Regions from separate parts of the Variovorax nivicola genome, predicted to be linked through region 3. Evidence: predicted binding sites of a transcription regulator. Region 3 holds the regulator's gene; each other region holds the start of a gene.
What was found. The regulator sigma-54, encoded in region 3, starts transcription at its own class of promoters, with help from an activator protein. The targets are predictions, from matches to a motif close to TGGCANGNAANCTGCTTT.
Positions count from the first base shown of each region.

Region 1: a site for sigma-54 is predicted at 1,348-1,365, ahead of ACSFBF_RS32755 (ammonium transporter). Genes of this name have one in related genera too.
Region 2: a site for sigma-54 is predicted at 1,375-1,392, ahead of ACSFBF_RS27765 (nitrate- and nitrite sensing domain-containing protein). Genes of this name have one in related genera too.

Region 1 covers NZ_JBPJZK010000014.1:15,497-17,758, reverse strand. Annotated here, with positions in the region: gene ACSFBF_RS32765 (acyltransferase family protein) at 1-211, opposite strand, end outside; gene ACSFBF_RS32760 (LytTR family DNA-binding domain-containing protein) at 376-1,284, shown strand; gene ACSFBF_RS32755 (ammonium transporter) at 1,436-2,262, shown strand, end outside.
Region 2 covers NZ_JBPJZK010000008.1:189,118-191,379, forward strand. Annotated here, with positions in the region: gene ACSFBF_RS27755 (alpha/beta hydrolase-fold protein) at 1-306, shown strand, start outside; gene tsaD (tRNA (adenosine(37)-N6)-threonylcarbamoyltransferase complex transferase subunit TsaD) at 239-1,303, opposite strand; gene ACSFBF_RS27765 (nitrate- and nitrite sensing domain-containing protein) at 1,423-2,262, shown strand, end outside.
Region 3 covers NZ_JBPJZK010000010.1:175,090-177,351, forward strand. Annotated here, with positions in the region: gene ACSFBF_RS30405 (phospholipase D family protein) at 1-513, opposite strand, end outside; gene rpoN (RNA polymerase factor sigma-54) at 524-2,125, opposite strand; gene lptB (LPS export ABC transporter ATP-binding protein) at 2,143-2,262, opposite strand, start outside.

The sequences.
Region 1 (2,262 bases), on a different contig from region 3:
AGATCAGGAAGACGAGGTCCATGCGCCACAGGTTCAGCACGCGCATCGGCCACTGAAGCCATTCGGCTGCATGCGGGCTTTTGAGGTGCCAGGGCCAGTCGGCCACGTAGTACATGCCCACGTGATAGAGGATGACGAACAGGAAGGCCAGCGCGCGCAGGGCGTCGATGTCGTGGCGGCGATGGTCGGGCGGGAGGGTTGGGGCGGTCATCTGGAGACTCCTCGAAGCTGGGAGCAGCGATGCTCGACCTCATGACCCTTGCCCGGCGCACCGGGGGGATGGATCGCCCCCGCTTTGTGACGAGCGGTAGCCCCGAGGGACGAAACGGGACGAAATTCGCCGCCCCAAGGCCCGTTTTCGGGAGAATCCCGGCCATGGGAGACCCCCGCAAGAACCTGTACGAGCGCTACGAGCCGGTCCGCCGCTACGTGGAGGTGGCCTTCTGGATCGTTCTGATGACGCTGCAGGCCGTGTTCAGCACGATGGTGGCGATCATCGATGCGCGCACGCGCGCCGTGCCGCGTGCCAACTGGGAGGTCGCGACCTGGGAGGGATCGAGCCACCTGGTGTTGTTGCTGCTGGTTCCGGCGCTGGTTGCAGTCGAGCGCCGGCTGTCGCCGCTGGTGCGCGGCCATGTGCTGCGCTTCGTGGTCTGGCATGCGGTGGCGAGCGTGGTGTTCAGCGCGGTCCACGTGGTGGGCATGTTCGGGCTGCGGGCGCTGGTGTATGCCGTGGCTGGCGAGCGCTACGACTTCGGCGGCTGGGTCGGCCAGTGGGGCTACGAGTACCTGAAGGACGTGCGGGTGTACGTGAGCATCGTCTTCGGCATCTGGGCCTACCGGCTTTTCATGCTCCGGCTGCAGGGGGAGGCGCGGGTGCTCGATGCGCCGGAGGCTCCGGCGGAACCGGAGGCGGTCGAACCCTCCGAACCCGATACCCCGCCTTCGCAGCCTGCACGCCCCGAGCGCTTTCTGGTGCGCAAGCTGCGCCGCGAATTCCTCATCGCCGCCACCGACATCGACTGGCTGCAGGCCGAAGGCAACTACGTTGGCCTGCACGTCAACGGCCACGACTACCTGCTGCGCGCCACGCTGACCGACTTCCTGACTCAACTCGACCCCGCCCGCTTCGTACGCGTGCACCGCAGCCACGCCGTGAACCTGGGGCGCATCAAGGAAATCGAGCCACTGGACGGCGGCGACGCCCGGCTGCACATGCACGACGGCACCACCGTGCCCTGCAGCCGCCGCTACCGGGACGCGCTGCGCGCCGGCGCGGGCTGATCCGGTGCATGGCGGGCTAGCCGGAGCCCGCTATTGGTTCATTGCGCACCATAGAAGAGCTTTTGGCACCATTTTTGCTTCATTGGCCCGCCGCTCCGGGTGATTCGGGTGCGGCGCACCAATTCAAACCAAAAATCAGCAAGAAGCTCCAATGGACGCACTCAAACAGGGCGCAGACGCGCTGTTCATCCTTCTCGGCGCCGTCATGGTCCTGGCCATGCACGCCGGTTTTGCCTTTCTCGAACTGGGGACAGTGCGCAAGAAGAACCAGGTCAATGCGCTGGTGAAGATCTTGGTCGACTTCTCGGTGTCGACCATCGTGTATTTCCTGGTGGGCTATGGCGTGGCCTACGGCACGCATTTCTTCGTGAGCGCCACCGAACTGTCGGCAAGAAGCGGCTACGAGCTGGTGAAGTTCTTCTTTTTGCTCACCTTCGCGGCGGCCATTCCGGCCATCATTTCGGGCGGCATTGCCGAGCGCGCCAAGTTCTGGCCGCAGCTGATCGCCACGGCGGTGATCGTCGGCTTCGTCTACCCGCTGTACGAGGGCATCGCGTGGAACAAGCACTTCGGCATCCAAGGCTGGATCGCCTCGCTCACCGGCCACGAATTCCACGACTTCGCGGGCTCGGTGGTGGTGCACGCGGTGGGCGGCTGGCTGGCGTTGCCCGCGGTGCTACTGCTGGGCGCGCGGCGCAACCGCTACCGGGGCGACGGCTCGCTGAGTGCGCATCCGCCGTCGAACATTCCGTTCCTGGCGCTGGGCGCGTGGGTGCTGTGCGTGGGCTGGTTCGGCTTCAACGTGATGAGCGCGCAGAGCATCGACAAGATCTCGGGCCTGGTGGCCGTCAACTCGCTGATGGCAATGGTCGGCGGCACGCTGGTGGCGCTGGCCATGGGCAAGAACGACCCGGGCTTCGTCTACAACGGCCCGCTCGCGGGGCTTGTGGCCGTGTGTGCCGGCTCCGACCTGATGCA
Region 2 (2,262 bases), on a different contig from region 3:
TGGCCCTTCTTCCAGCAGTACCTGGAAGCCCAGCCGTCGCAGAACCTGCCACCGCTGTACCTGGGCTTCGGGCTCGACGACCGCTTTGCCAGCAACCACAAGCTGCTGGCCGACGCCCTGCCGCCAGGGCGCGTCTTCACGACCGAGGGTGGCCACGACTGGCCGCAGTGGCGCCAGCTGTGGCGCAATGTGCTGGACGTGCTGCCGCTGCCGGCAATCGGCCGATCAAAGCAACTGCTTACGCAGTCTCCGGTAGCGAAGCCTCAGCTGACGGCGACAGCGAAGCCATGGGCCATCGCGGCCTGACGTCGAAGGCATAGCGCTCGCTCGCTTGCGACAGCCCCGACTGCAGCCGCATCGCCGCAGCCATGGCAATCATCGCGCCGTTGTCGGTGCACAGGTGCAGCTCCGGGTAGTGCACGCGCACCTTGCGCTTCGCGCACGCAGCGTTCAGCTGTTCGCGCAGATTCCTGTTGGCCCCCACTCCGCCTGCCACCACCAGTCGCTTGAGCCCGGTCTGGTCGAGCGCGGCAAGCGACTTCTTCAGCAGCACCTCGACGATGGCCGCCTGCGTGGACGCTGCCAGGTCGGCCTTGTTGGCTTCGAGTTGGTCGCCAAGCTTCTTGGCCTGCGTGAGCACGGCCGTCTTCAGGCCGGCAAAGGAAAAATCGAGATCGCCGCTGTGCAGCAGCGGGCGTGGTAGCTTGAAGGCCGTAGCGTTGCCGCCTTCGGCCAGCTTCGCGAGCCACGGCCCGCCGGGGTACGGCAGGCCCATGAGCTTGGCGCTCTTGTCGAAGGCCTCGCCTGCAGCGTCGTCGATGGTCTCGCCGAGCAGTTCGTAGCGGCCCACGCCGTCCACCCGCATCAGCTGGGTGTGGCCGCCCGACACGAGTAGCGCGACGAACGGAAACTCCGGCGGATCGGCGCTCAGGAACGGCGACAGCAGATGCCCTTCGAGGTGATGCACCCCCAGTACCGGCTTGCCCAGCGCCACGCCCAGCGCACAGGCCACGCCGGCGCCCACCAGCAGCGCGCCCGCCAGGCCCGGTCCGCGCGTGTAGGCCACCACGTCGATCTCGCCCAGCGAGCGGCCGGCTTCGGCCATGACGGCTTCGGTCAACGGCAGCACACGGCGGATGTGATCGCGGCTGGCCAGTTCAGGCACCACGCCGCCGTAGGCCTGGTGCATGGCGATCTGGCTGTGCAGCGCGTGCGAAAGCAGCAGCGGCAGCGCGTTGCCGTGCGATTCGACCAGCGCCACGCCGGTTTCATCGCAGGATGATTCGATTCCCAACAAGAGCATGCCGCCGAGTGTAGGCGGCGCCCTCCGCCGGCACCCGCGAAGGGGCAAACGGCGGCGCTCTCCACGCCCCGAGGCACGGATGTTGCGTTGACCGTGCCAGAGCCCCGCGCCCTCCCACCATGAAATCCGGACTGAGTTTTCTGATCGCTGCCCGCCGCTGCGAAATCGACGAGCTGGATCAGCTCGCCCGCACCAGCGAACTGGTGAGCCTGATCGGCCGCCTCGTCCACGCGCTGCAGCGCGAGCGGGGCATGTCGAACATGTTCCTCACCTCGCGCGGCGCCCGCTTCGCCGACCAGCGCGGCCCGCAGATCGCCGAATGCATTGCGCTCGAGCAAGAGGTGCGCGCCGGCTTCGACCAGCTCGAGGCCGACAACCACCGCGGCGCGGGCGCCGGCAACAGCGCGCGCCTGTTCAGCCGCATCGCCTGGGTGCTCCCGGGCCTGGACGCCCTGCCCGGCCTGCGCCACCGCGTCGATGCGCTCGAGCTGAAGGCGGCGCAGTCCACCGCCGCCTTCGCCAAGCTCGTCGCCGGCCTGCTGTCGGTGGTGTTCGAAGCGGCCGACGGCGCCACCGACCCCGAGATCTCGCGCCTGCTGGTCGCGATGTTCAACTTCATGCAGGGCAAGGAATTCGCCGGCCAGGAGCGCGCCTTCGGCTCTGCCGCGCTGGCGCTGGGCCGCAGCGACGAGGCGCAGCGCCTGCAGTGGCTGCACCTGATCGAATCGCAGGAGCGCTGCTTTCAGGTGTTCACCGATTTCTCCGGCGAGGCAGTGCTCGCGCTCTGGCGCAACAGCCAGCCCGATGCCGAAGTGGCCGAGCTCGAACGCATCCGCCGGCGCGGCAACACCTCCGCCCCAGCCGACGTGCCGCTCAGCCAGGCCTGGTTCGACTGCTGCACCCGCCGCATCGACGCCATGAAGATCGTTGAAGACCGCCTGGCCGCCGACCTGCGCGCC
Region 3 (2,262 bases):
GAAGTCGAAGAGCGAGGCGCTGAAGCGCTTCAGCAGGCTGCCGCGCCCGGCCGGGAACGGGTTGAACAGGCGCAGCTCCACGTTGGGCGTGGCGGCGAGGCCGAGCAGCAGCTCGTCTTCGCCGGCGGTGTAGAGGTCGTCCATCAGCAGCCGCACGCGCACGCCGCGCTGGGCGGCGTCGCGCAGGGTGCGCAGCAGGTAGCGGCCGGTCTCGTCGTTCTCGATCTGGTAGTACTGCACGTCGAGCGTGCGCTGCGCGCGGCGGGCCAGCTGGATGCGGGTGTCGAAGGCGAAGTCGCCGCCGGGCATGAGGCGGAAGCCGCTCAGGTCGGGGTCGGGCTGCGAGGCCAGCGCGATCTTGCCGAGGGCGGTGTCGGCCGAGACGGCCATGGCCTTGGTGGGCGGTCGCGGCGCCTCGTCGGGCAATGTGGCGCAGCCGGCGAACAGCAAGACCGCCGCCATGACGAAAACCCAGTGCCCACAACGCGAAAGCGACAGCAGGCGACGGGTCATCGGTGGCTTTCTACAGGGCCTTGCGAAGGTTGGCGGGCGCGATGCGCAGCGCCTCGCGGTACTTGGCCACGGTGCGGCGCGCGCACTCGATGCCCTGCTCCTTCAGCATCTCGGAGATCTGGCTGTCCGACAGCGGCTTCTTGATGCTCTCCGAGCTGACGAACTGCTTGATCAGCGCGCGCACCGCGGTGCTCGACGCATTGCCGCCGGTCTCGGTACCCAGTGCCGAGCCGAAGAAGTACTTGAGCTCGACCGTGCCGAAGGGCGTGGCCATGTACTTGGCGGTGGTCACGCGCGAGATGGTCGATTCGTGCAGGCCCAGTTCGTCGGCAATCTCGCGCAGCACCAGCGGCCGCATCGCGAGTTCGCCGTGCACGAAGTAGCTCTTCTGCCGCTCGACGATGGCGTTGCTCACGCGCAGGATGGTGTCGAAGCGCTGCTGGATGTTCTTGATGAACCAGCGCGCCTCCTGCAGCCGCTGCGACAGCGCCTGACTGCCTTCGCCCTTGTGCGACTTGAGCGCGCCGGCGTAGATGTCGTGCACGCGCAGGCGTGGCATGACCTCGGGGTTCAGCATGACGCGGAACTTCACGTTGGTGCCGCGGCCCGTCTTGGTGACGATCACGTCGGGAATGACGATGTTGCGCTCGACGTCCACGAAGCGCCGGCCCGGCTTGGGCTCGAGCCGCGCAATGATCTGCAGCGCCGAGCGCACCAGTTCCTCATTGCTGCGGGTGAGCGTGGCCAGGCGCTTGAAGTCGCGGCGCGCAAGCAGCTCCATTGGCTGCTTGCAGATGGCAATGGCGATCTTGCGGACCAGCTCCTCTTGCTCGGTCTCGTCCTCGCGGGCCAGGGCGCGCAGCTGGATGCCCAGGCATTCGCCTAGGTCGCGCGCGCCGACGCCGGCGGGCTCCAGGCTCTGCAGCAGGCCGAGCGCCACCTGAAAGTGGTGCACGAGGTCGTCGAACTGGTCGTTGTCGTCGCCGGCCAGGCCCGAGGCCAGCGCGGGCAGCGAGTCTTCGAGGTAGCCGTCGTCGTTGAGCGATTCGATGAGAAAGCGCAGCGCGGCGCTGTCGTTTTCGTTCAGGCGCAGGCTCAGCGCCTGGCGGTGCAGGAAGGACTGCAGCGATTCCTGGCTGCGCGCGAGTTCGGTGGCGTCGGCGCGTTCGTCGTCGCCCAGGTTGTTCTGGCGCGCAGGCGCGTCGCTGCCCCATTCGCTGTCGTCGGGCGCCATGTCGACGGTGCCGTCGCCTTCCCAGTCGGGCTCGCGCTCGGCGATTTCGGCGGCGGGGCCGTCGGTGTCGGCCGTGGTGGTGGTGCTGGTTTCGGTGGAAGCAGTGGACGCGCTGGCGGCGGGCGAAGCGAAGTCGCTCTCGCCGTCGCCGCTATCACCGCCGTCATCGCGCGGTACCGGGGCATCGGCCGTGTCGAGCCCGAACTCCTCGCGCGCCGCTTCTTCCGCGGTGCGCTCGAGGAACGGGTTCTCGTCGAGCATCTGCTCCACCTCCTGGCTCAGTTCGAGCGTGGAGAGTTGGAGCAGCCTGATCGACTGCTGCAGCTGCGGCGTCAGCGCCAGATGCTGCGAGACGCGAAGGGATAGCCCTTGCTTCATGGGAACCGCTCCCGCCCTTACATGCGGAAGTGTTCGCCCAAGTACACCCTGCGTACTTCGGCGTTGTCGACGATCTCCGAGGGTGTGCCTTGTGCCAGCACATGCCCGTCGCTGATGATGAACGCGTGATCGCAGAT